One region of the Cupriavidus sp. HMR-1 genome, then DNA from elsewhere that is predicted to be linked to it. Evidence: predicted binding sites of a transcription regulator. Region 1 holds the regulator's gene; each other region holds the start of a gene.
What was found. Region 1 encodes FNR, which switches genes on or off when oxygen is low (the NO sensors DNR and NnrR bind a similar motif). Its sites were predicted from a motif close to TTGATNNNNATCAA; they were not measured.
Positions count from the first base shown of each region.

Region 2: the regulator FNR is predicted to act here: its motif matches at 1,558-1,571, upstream of D769_RS00365 (DASS family sodium-coupled anion symporter).
Region 3: the regulator FNR is predicted to act here: its motif matches at 1,443-1,456, upstream of D769_RS31005 (DUF3149 domain-containing protein).

Region 1 is NZ_ANKP01000134.1:1,128-4,404, reverse strand. Features, by position in the region: gene ccoG (cytochrome c oxidase accessory protein CcoG) at 1-655, shown strand, start outside; gene D769_RS17285 (hypothetical protein) at 669-905, shown strand; gene D769_RS17280 (hypothetical protein) at 902-1,147, shown strand; gene fnr (fumarate/nitrate reduction transcriptional regulator Fnr) at 1,231-1,956, opposite strand; gene D769_RS17270 (sulfite exporter TauE/SafE family protein) at 2,042-2,809, shown strand.
Region 2 is NZ_ANKP01000019.1:21,097-24,373, forward strand. Features, by position in the region: gene D769_RS00355 (acetate/propionate family kinase) at 1-595, shown strand, start outside; gene D769_RS00360 (tyrosine-protein phosphatase) at 592-1,356, opposite strand; gene D769_RS00365 (DASS family sodium-coupled anion symporter) at 1,692-3,215, shown strand; gene D769_RS00370 (Ldh family oxidoreductase) at 3,277-3,277, shown strand, end outside.
Region 3 is NZ_ANKP01000075.1:18,883-22,159, forward strand. Features, by position in the region: gene D769_RS11475 (helicase HerA-like C-terminal domain-containing protein) at 1-1,089, shown strand, start outside; gene D769_RS31005 (DUF3149 domain-containing protein) at 1,198-1,350, opposite strand; gene upp (uracil phosphoribosyltransferase) at 1,498-2,148, opposite strand; gene D769_RS11485 (tripartite tricarboxylate transporter substrate binding protein) at 2,240-3,229, opposite strand.

The sequences.
Region 1 (3,277 bases):
TATTGGCGATTGCGTGAATTGCAGTATCTGCGTGCAGGTGTGTCCGACCGGTATCGATATTCGTGATGGCCTCCAGTACGAGTGCATCGGTTGTGGCGCCTGTATCGACGCGTGCAATCTCGTCATGGACAAGATGGAGTACCCGCGCGGCCTGATCCGATACACGTCGGAAAACGCCATGCGCAAGTCCCTGACGACATCCGACGCGCGCAAACGGCTGCTGCGACCACGCACGATCATCTATACGCTGATCTGGCTGGTTCTGGCGGCGGGCTTCGTCGCATCGCTGGCAATGCGGTCGCCGATCAAGGTCGACATCATTCGGGATCGCGGCGCGCTGGGCCGGGAAGTGGAGGGCCGCTGGATCGAGAACGTCTATCGGCTCCAGGTGATCAACACCACGGAAGCGCCGATGCGGATTCGCGTGCAGGCTGAGGGCGACGATCTGACTGGACTGACGGTCGAGTATGACAAGTCCGCCGAGGCCATGCAGCCAACGTCCAACCGGTTGTTGCCGATTCGCATTCGCGTGCCGATCGACGATGCCAAGGAAGGCACGCACAAGATCAACGTAACCGTGACGGCGGAGGGCGAGGACGGCCGAGACGCGCATATCAGGCAATCCACGAGTTTCATTGTTCCCCGCAATCTGTGATGCTGAGGGTGAAATGGCAGCAAACAAGGAGAGCGCAATGACATCCCAACAGTCCAAGCCCTGGTACAGGGAACCGTGGCCGTGGCTTTTGATGAGCGGTCCGTTGCTTGCAATTATTGGCTGCGGCGTGACCATCTGGCTTGCCAACACGCATCCGGATTTGCCGATTTCCGGCGTGGAGCGTCATGGCCTGGTCGTGGAGAAAACGGGGGCGGAGCATGTAGCGTCGCCGGCTGCGAGGCGCCCATGAGACTCCGCTGGCTGATGTGGGTACTTTGGCCGGCGTTTCTGATGGGCGGAGCGGCCACCGCCACCGTGTTTTCGGTCGTTGATCCGGGCGATCTCACGTTCTTCGGGCACCAGGTGGAAGCGTCTCGTGAGGCGGTCTACACGATTGGCTTCCTGGTGGCGTGGTTGTTTTGCGCATTGTCCAGTGGGCTGACGCTCTACACCATGCCAACCAAGCTCGAGGAGACCGACGAACTCGAGTAATGGCTCGAGTGCTGGCAGAAAGCAAAACGGCCGCACCGGGAGATCTGCTCCCGATACGGCCGTTTTCCTGGCCACGATGCCCGTTAGCAGTTTCGGCTATAGACCTGCCTGATGCCTTCCATGTCCACGAGTTTCACGTGTCGTTGGCGAATCTGAATCAGGCCGGCTTCGGCGAATCGAGAAAAGAGCCGACTCACGGTTTCGAGCTTGAGGCCAAGATAGCTGCCGATTTCTTCGCGGCTCATCCGCAGCACGAACTCGCTCGACGAGTAACCGCGCATCGACAGGCGCTCGGACATGTTGACGAGAAATGCTGCCAGGCGCTCTTCGGCACGCATCGAGCCAAGAGTGATCAGCATGATCTGGTCCTGCGAGATTTCCTTGCTCATCAGCCTCAGGAACTGCTGCTGGAGAGAAGGCAACGTGCCGGACAGCGATTGCAGGTCATCGAATCGCACGACGCAGACCTCTGTGTCCTCGAGCGCGGTGGCGTCGGACGCATGCTGCATCTCGCTGAGGCCGTCGAGCCCGACGACCTCACCGGGCAAATGGAAGCCGGTGATTTGCGTGCGTCCGTCCTCCATGGTCACGTGGGTCTTCAATGTGCCAAAGCGGATCGCATAGACTGCGGTAAGTGGTTCGCCCATGCGATAGAGCGTTTCGCCCTTATGAACACGAACGCGTTCCTGTACGAGCGTGTCCATCTTTGCGAGGTCCTGTTGCGACATGCCCACGGGAAGGCAAAGCTGGCCCATGGCGCAAGTGGAGCAACGCGGAGACATCTCGGTGACGGGAATGGAGGTAAGCAATTGATGGTGCTCGCATGAATGCGCTTGCGATGGAGGCGCGATGCAGGCATTTTACAGCGTGATGTGACGCAGAAGCGAGGAACAGTTGCCATTTGGTGTGCTTTTCAGTGTCTTTACACTTGCGTTGCTTGGTGGCGTGCATTGCGCCGCCATGTGCGGAGGAATTGCCATTGCCGTCGAGCAACGGCAATCCGGGGGGGCTGTTGCGGTCGTTAGCCTCGTGCATCGCTCGCGATTTCACTGGTGGCTGGAACTGCTGGTCATGCACGCCGGGCGTCTCACGACCTATGTGCTGCTTGGGGCGCTGATGGGAGCGGTGGGTGCGACAGTCTGGAAGCAGGACTACCTTCCAGTGCAGCGCTGGCTCTATGGCGCGGGCAGCCTGTTACTGGTTCTGACCGGGGTGTGGTTGTTGCGGGGCCGCGTCATGCGTGCAGCATGGCTCGAACGGCTGGCGGCGCGGGCTGCCTCGTATGTCGTCCGGGGCGTCGCGTCGCTGGGCATGCAGATGCCGCTTCGCTTGCGTCGGCACGCGCCCATCATGCGGCGCTATGGGATGGGGTTGGCCTGGGGGCTGGTGCCCTGTGGTATGGTGTATGGCGCACTTGCGCTGGCCTTGTTGGCTGGAAATGCGCCATCTGGGGCACTTGTCATGGCGGCCTTTGGCATTGGGACGCTGCCCAACCTGCTGGTGATCTCGGGTTTGTCGGGCTACCTGCGGCAACTGTCGCGCCGCCCCGGCGTTCGAGTGGGCGCCGCGCTTGTTGTGATCGGTTTTGGGGCGCTGGGTGTCGCACGCGCCGTCTGGCTGCCCGATACGCTGGCCAATCACGGCTTCTGCGTCGTGTTCTAGACTTTTTTGCTGGTTGCAGGGCGGGGCTGGAATGCCATACAATCGCGAAAACCACGGTATCGCGCTCCGATGCGCTCGTGGCGTCGCCGGGGCTGCATTCCCGATCTGGGATGTGTGCCCAGGGGGTCTGGGCAGGTCTGGCTTGCCGGGATCGTCCCCACAGTTCATCCGGTTCACAAGATCTGGTTCCAAAGTCCGATGGGGCTGTGTGGAGAGGTGGCGCTGGTGCCAGGCGAAGTTGCCTGGGCCGATATCGATTGTTTCTTGCCGCCTTGGCGATCTGATTGTCCAGGTGAATGTCCACCCCAAAAGGGAGAGGGTGCGACGCAAGAGGTCCGTTGACTGGCGTAGTCTGTCAGCCCCGGACGATCTCCTGCCGGAACGACCCGGCAATTCGATGCAAAGAAAATGAGGTGCACGGCTCCGCTGCGAAAAGCTGCGAGTTGGCTGCGCGATGAGATGGCGGTG
Region 2 (3,277 bases), on a different contig from region 1:
CCTGGCCGAGGGCCGCGTGATCGTTGCCCACTTCGGTAACGGCGCGAGCCTGTGCGCGATGCGCGGCGGCAAGAGCGTGGAATCGACCATGGGCCTCACGGCGCTGGACGGCATGCCGATGGGCACGCGCTGCGGCACGATCGACCCCGGTGCGGTGCTGTGGCTGGCGGCGCAAGGGATGACGCCCGACGCAATCCAGACGATGCTCTATGGGCAATCGGGCCTGAAGGGTATCTCCGGCGTCAGCAGCGACATGCGCGCGCTGCTGGCCAGCGATACGCCGCGCGCGAAGCTGGCCGTGGACTTCTACGCCTATCGCGCCGCACAGGAAATCGGCAAGCTCGCCGTCACGCTGGGTGGCCTGGATGGACTGGTCTTCACGGCTGGTATCGGCGCCAACTCGCCGGACGTGCGCGCACGCGTCTGCGCGCACCTCACCGATCTCTTCGGCATCTCGCTGGATGCCGCGGCCAATGGCGACAACTGCCAACGCATCAGCAGCGACACAAGCCGCGTGCCGGTGCTGGCGCTGCAGACGGACGAGGAAGGCATGATCGCTCTCTCGACCGCGAAGATCCTGCTAAACGGCGGCTAATCTTCGAGGTAGTGCCCGCGTAGTTGCCCCACATCGATGCGCAGGTCATCGGCAAGAAATTGCTCCACACTGCCGTAGGCCTGCGCAATCGCATCCATCGATGCTTCCAGGTACTCGGGCCGCACTTCGAGCAACGGCGTGATGACGTCCGCGTCGACCCCGATCGGGGCCACGCGCGCCAGCACATCTTCGTTGAGGCGACGATTCCAGTGATTGGATTCGAGGTAATTGGCGACGATCTCGTCCTGCGACACGCCAAGCGCCGATAGCAACAGCAACGACGCAAAGCCTGTGCGGTCCTTGCCTGCGGTGCAGTGATAGAACAGCGTGCGGCCGGCCTCGGCATGGCGCAGGAACGCGCCGAACGCCTCGCGGTAGCGCACCGGAAAATCGCGGTACACATCGAGCATGAAGTCGCGCATCTGCGTGGGCGTGCTTGCACGCAGGCGCGGCACCAGCACATCCATCGCCATGCTGCCCTCCAGCACCGGCACCGCGAGCCAGTGAAAGCGCTCGCCGAAAGCGGCCTCGGCAGGCGACTTCTCGCCCGGAGACCGGAAATCGACGACGATATCCAGATCGAGCGAATGCAGGCGATCGAGATCGGCGGCCGAGGCCAGCGCGGGATTCGCGCTGCGATAGAGCTTGCCCGACCTGACGCGACGGCCGGACAAACCGGCCAGTCCGCCAAGGTCACGCGCATTGGGGATCGTTTCCAGCCCCAAGGAAGGGCGTGCGTCGTGATTCATATTGTTGGTCATTTCACATCCGCGTGCCGTCATGCACGCCTTCCAAAAACGTTCAACATCGACTTCAATTATTTCAGATCGCCGCATCGAAGGACAGGTGCCACGTACGGCTTCATGCTTCCGTGCCGCTCATACGCCCATCCACGCGCAATCACACTCACTCGATCCGCACAAGGCCCCATTGCCGGCATCGAAGCCTGACATCGCAGTGAGTTGATATCCAGCAATTGCGCCGTCATCGGCACCTTGGCACATCGGCCTTGGCTTCACATAATGAGCCCATGTCGGCCGCGGCGATCCTGCGATACGACGCGACCGACAGGCTGATCCAACATGGGGATTCCACGATGCCTGAATCACAAGTACCTCCTGCCGCCCCCGGCGCCCCCACCGCCGCGACGGCCATCCCGGCCGCGCCCAAGCTCAACATCCACTGGGGTCTATATGCCGCCGTGATCGTGCTGATCGCGGTGCTCCTGATTCCGATGCCGGCCGACCTGCCTGTGGCCGGTCAGCGCATGCTGGCCATCCTGGCATTCGCGGTCGTGGTGTGGATTACCGAAGCGGTGACCTACGAGACCAGCGCCATCATGATCACGTCGCTGATGGCAGGCCTGATCGGCTTCTCGCCGATGGTCAATGACCCCAACACGCTATACGGCACGTCGCGCGCACTCGGCATGGCCCTGGCGGGCTTCTCGAACACCGCGCTGGCCCTCGTCGCCGCCGCGCTGTTCATCTCGGCGGCCATGACCGTGACCGGACTGGACCGGCGCATCGCGCTGGTCACCTTGTCGGCCATCGGCACCAGTACCCGGCGCATCCTGATCGGCACGATCGCCGTCACGATCCTGCTCAGCCTGGTGGTGCCGAGCGCCACCGCGCGCAGCGCATGTACCGTGCCGATCATGATGGGCGTAATCGCCGCATTCGGCGTCGACAAGAAGTCGAACATCGCAGCCGGCATCATGATCATGGTCGCCCAGGCCACCAGCGTCTGGAACGTCGGTATCCAGACCGCCGCCGCACAGAACCTGCTGACCGCGGGCTTCATGGACAAGCTGCTCGGCGAACGCGTGACCTGGCTGCAATGGCTGATTGCCGGCGCCCCCTGGGCCATCGCGATGTCGATCGTGCTGTACTTCCTCGTGCGCTGGCTGCTACCGCCTGAAACCGACGCGATTGCGGGCGGCAAGGAAGCCGTGCAGCGTGAGCTGGCCGCGCTGGGTCCGATGACCGGCCCACAGAAGCGTCTGGCTGCCGTCGCCATCGGCCTGCTGCTGTTCTGGGCCACCGAGGGCAAGCTGCACAAGTTCGATACGGCATCGATCACGTTCGTCGGCCTGGTGATCCTGATGCTGCCGCGCATCGGCGTGATGGACTGGAAGACGATGCAGCAACGCACGCCCTGGGGCACGCTGATCGTGTTCGGCGTCGGTATCAGCCTGGGCACCGCACTGCTGACCACGCAGGCCGGCCAATGGCTCGGCAAGTTCGTCGTCACGCATTCCGGCCTGGCCAATCACGGCACGCTGCTAGTCTTTGCCGTGCTGGCGGCATTCCTGATTCTGATCCACCTCGGCTTTGCCAGCGCCACGGCGCTGACCTCCGCGATGCTGCCGATCCTGATCTCGGTATTGCAAACGATACCCGGCGACATGAACAAGGTCGGCATGACGATGCTGCTCGGCTTCACGGTCAGCTTCGGCTTCATCCTGCCCATCAACGCGCCGCAGAACATGGTCTGCCTGGGCACCGATACCTTCAACGGACGACAGTTCGCGCGCATCGGCATCCCGACCACGATCATCGGGTATCTGCTGATGCTGCTGTTTGCGTCGACGTACTGGCGCTGGCTTGGCTGGATCTGATCGGCAAACACGCAACCTAGCCGCTGACACAAGCGCCCCCAAACCTTCGCCCCCAACAACGA
Region 3 (3,277 bases), on a different contig from region 1:
GATTCCAAGGATCTGCGGGCGATGCTCCAGTACGTGGGCGACAACGCAGGCCAGTTCACGACCGAGTACGGCAATATCTCGGCGGCGTCGATCGGCGCGATCCAGCGAGGTCTGATGGCGCTCGAATCACAGGGGGCGGACAAGTTCTTCGGCGAGCCGATGCTCAACCTCGAGGACTTCATCCAGACCGAGAAGGGGCAGGGCGTGGTCAACATCCTGGCCGCCGACAAGCTGATGAACGCGCCACGGCTCTACGCGACCTTCCTGCTGTGGATGCTGTCCGAACTGTTCGAGAAGCTGCCCGAGGCCGGCGATCTGGAAAAGCCCAAGCTGGTGTTCTTCTTCGACGAGGCGCATCTGCTGTTCAATGATGCGCCCAAGGCGCTGCTCGACAAGATCGAGCAGGTCGTGCGGCTGGTGCGCTCGAAGGGCGTGGGTGTGTATTTCGTGACGCAGAATCCGGTCGATATTCCGGACACCGTGCTCGGTCAGCTTGGCAACCGCGTGCAGCACGCGCTGCGCGCATTCACGCCGCGTGACCAGAAGGCGGTCAAGGTGGCGGCTACGACGATGCGCGCGAACCCGAAGCTCAATCTGGAGCAAATCATCGGCGAACTCGGCGTTGGCGAGGCGCTGGTGTCGTGCCTCGACGCCAAGGGCACGCCCTGCGTCACCGAGCGTGCCTGGGTGCTTGCGCCCGGCAGCCGTATCGGCCCGATTACGGACGACGAGCGTCGGGCGCTGATCGCGGGGTCGCTGGTGGCGGGTACCTATGAGAAAGCGATTGACAGGGAATCGGCGTACGAGAAGTTGCGCGGCAACGCGGCGGCGTCGGGCACGGGAACGCCGGGGCCGGCCAGTGGCGGCGCGGCAGGCGGGACAAGTGGTAGCGCGGAGCAGGGCGGCTGGCTCGATCAGGCTGGCGAGATCTTCGGCACGCTGACGAAAGGCACCGGCAAGACCGGGCGCGGCGATTCGATCCTTGAGTCGATGGCCAAGTCGGCGGCGCGGACGGTGGGTTCCCAGGTGGGACGGGAACTGATCCGCGGCGTGCTGGGCAGTCTGCTCGGCGGCGGCAAGCGCAAGTAGCCTGCGAAGCTGGACTAACGCCGATGCATCAACACAAAACGCCCGCGCGATGCGGGCGTTTTTCATGCGGATGGTCAGGGGCCGGGGTCAGCGCCGCTGGCCAGGGGCTCAGTTGCCGCCGCGCCGCGCCGCCTCTGCGTCCTCGCGCATCTTGCGCGCGAACATCCGCGCAAAGAACGCGCCCATCCCGATGATGAAGGCAATGACGGCCAGACTGCCGAGCCCGGTGGGCGTTGTGAACAGGATCTTGATGGCTTCCATGTGGGACTCCCTTCGCTTTTATATTGATTCACCGTGTATGGCGGACAGTGTAGTCAGTACAAGGCACGGGGAAAGGTCATCCCACAAAAACCTTGAGGCGCATCAAGCGCCTCAATTTCATTCAGACGAATCCAGTTCAGTTCGGGCTTAGTTCTTGGTGCCGAAGAGACGGTCGCCAGCGTCGCCGAGGCCCGGCACGATATAGGCATGGTCGTCGAGATGGTTGTCCAGCGAGGCGACGTAGAGCTTCACGCCGGGGTGGGCCTTCTGAAATACCTCGACGCCCTCGGGCGCAGCCACCAGCGCCACAAAGGTGATGGATTCGTCCTTGACGCCACGGCGCTTGAGCACATCCACCGCATGGGCGGCCGAATAGCCGGTGGCGACCATCGGGTCACACAGGATGAACGAGCGATCTTCCACGTCCGGCAGGCGTACCAGATACTCCACCGGGCGGTGCTGATCGTCGCGATATACGCCGATATGGCCGATACGCGCCGACGGAATCAGTTCCACCAGGCCGTCGCTCATGCCGACGCCGGCGCGCAGCACGGGCACGATCGTCAGCTTCTTGCCGGCGATGACCGGGGCGTCCAGCGGTACCAGCGGCGTGTCGATGCGGCGCGTGGTCAGCGGCAGGTTGCGCGTGATCTCGTAGCCCATCAGCAGCGTAATCTCGCGCAGCAACTCGCGGAACGTGCGCGTCGACGTTTCCTTGTCGCGCATGTGCGAGAGCTTGTGCTGGATCAGCGGGTGATCGAGGATGAAGAGATTGGGAAAGCGCGGATCTTGTTTCATGGCGGCAGGCTCGGAAATCGGGAAGGCCCTCCCTGGAGCGGGAGGGCCCTGTGCAGCGCGATTGTAATGGATGCGCGGGCCTGCCCGGTGGTCAGTCCACCGTGATCCCGGCCGACTTTGCGACCTTTCCGAAACGTTCGTATTCAGTCTGAGTCAGTGTCTGCAATTCGGCAGCACTCGAACCCTTCGGATTGAAGCCGGCCTGGGCCAGCTTGTCGCGCACGTCCGGACGCGCCAGCGCCTCGACAAACGCCGTATTGAGCGTCTGCACCACCGGCGCTGGCAGGTTGGCCGGGCCGTAGACGCCGAACCATGGTTCGACCGCGTAGCCCGGCAACCCGGCTTCGGCCAGTGTCGGCACGTTCGGCAGCGACGGCGAGCGTGTCTTGCCAGCCACCGCCAGCGCGCGCAGCTTGCCCGCCTGGATGTGCGGCAGCGAGGCCGGCAGATTGTCGAACATCACCTGGATGTGGCCGCCGAGCATGTCGTTGATGGCCGGGCTGCTTCCCTTGTACGGCACATGAGTCAGATTCGTCTGCGTCACCTGCGAGAACATCGCGCCGGCCAGGTGCATCGAGGTACCCGTGCCAGCCGTGGCATAGGTCAGCCCCGGATGGGCCTTCGCATAGGCAATCAGTTCCGGGACGGTTTTCACCGGCAGGTTCTCGCTCACCTCCAGCACGATGGTCGAGGTGCCGAGCAGGCTGACCGCCGTGAAGTCGCGCCGCGGATCGAACGGCACGTGCTTGTAGATATGCGGGTTGAGGGCGTTGGTCGAGATCGCGCCGAAGCCGATCGTGTAGCCGTCGGCCGGTGCCTTGGCCACGGCATCCATGCCGATGTTGCCACCGGCGCCCGGCCGGTTCTCGATGACGACCGGCTGGCCGAGCTTTTCGGCCACGCGCTGGCCCACGGTGCGGGCCACGAGGTCGGTGGTGCCGCCTGCGGCATAGGGCACGATGAAGCGGATCGGCTTGCTCGGGAAGCTGTCGGCGGCAAAGGCGGCTGACGGCGCGGCGATCGCGAGCAGGGTGGCGGAAAGGATGGCACGGCGGCGCGCCGTGAAGCGGTAGGACGGCATGACTCGGGTATCTCCAGTTTCTTGTTGTTCCTGTCCGGTTCGCCGCTC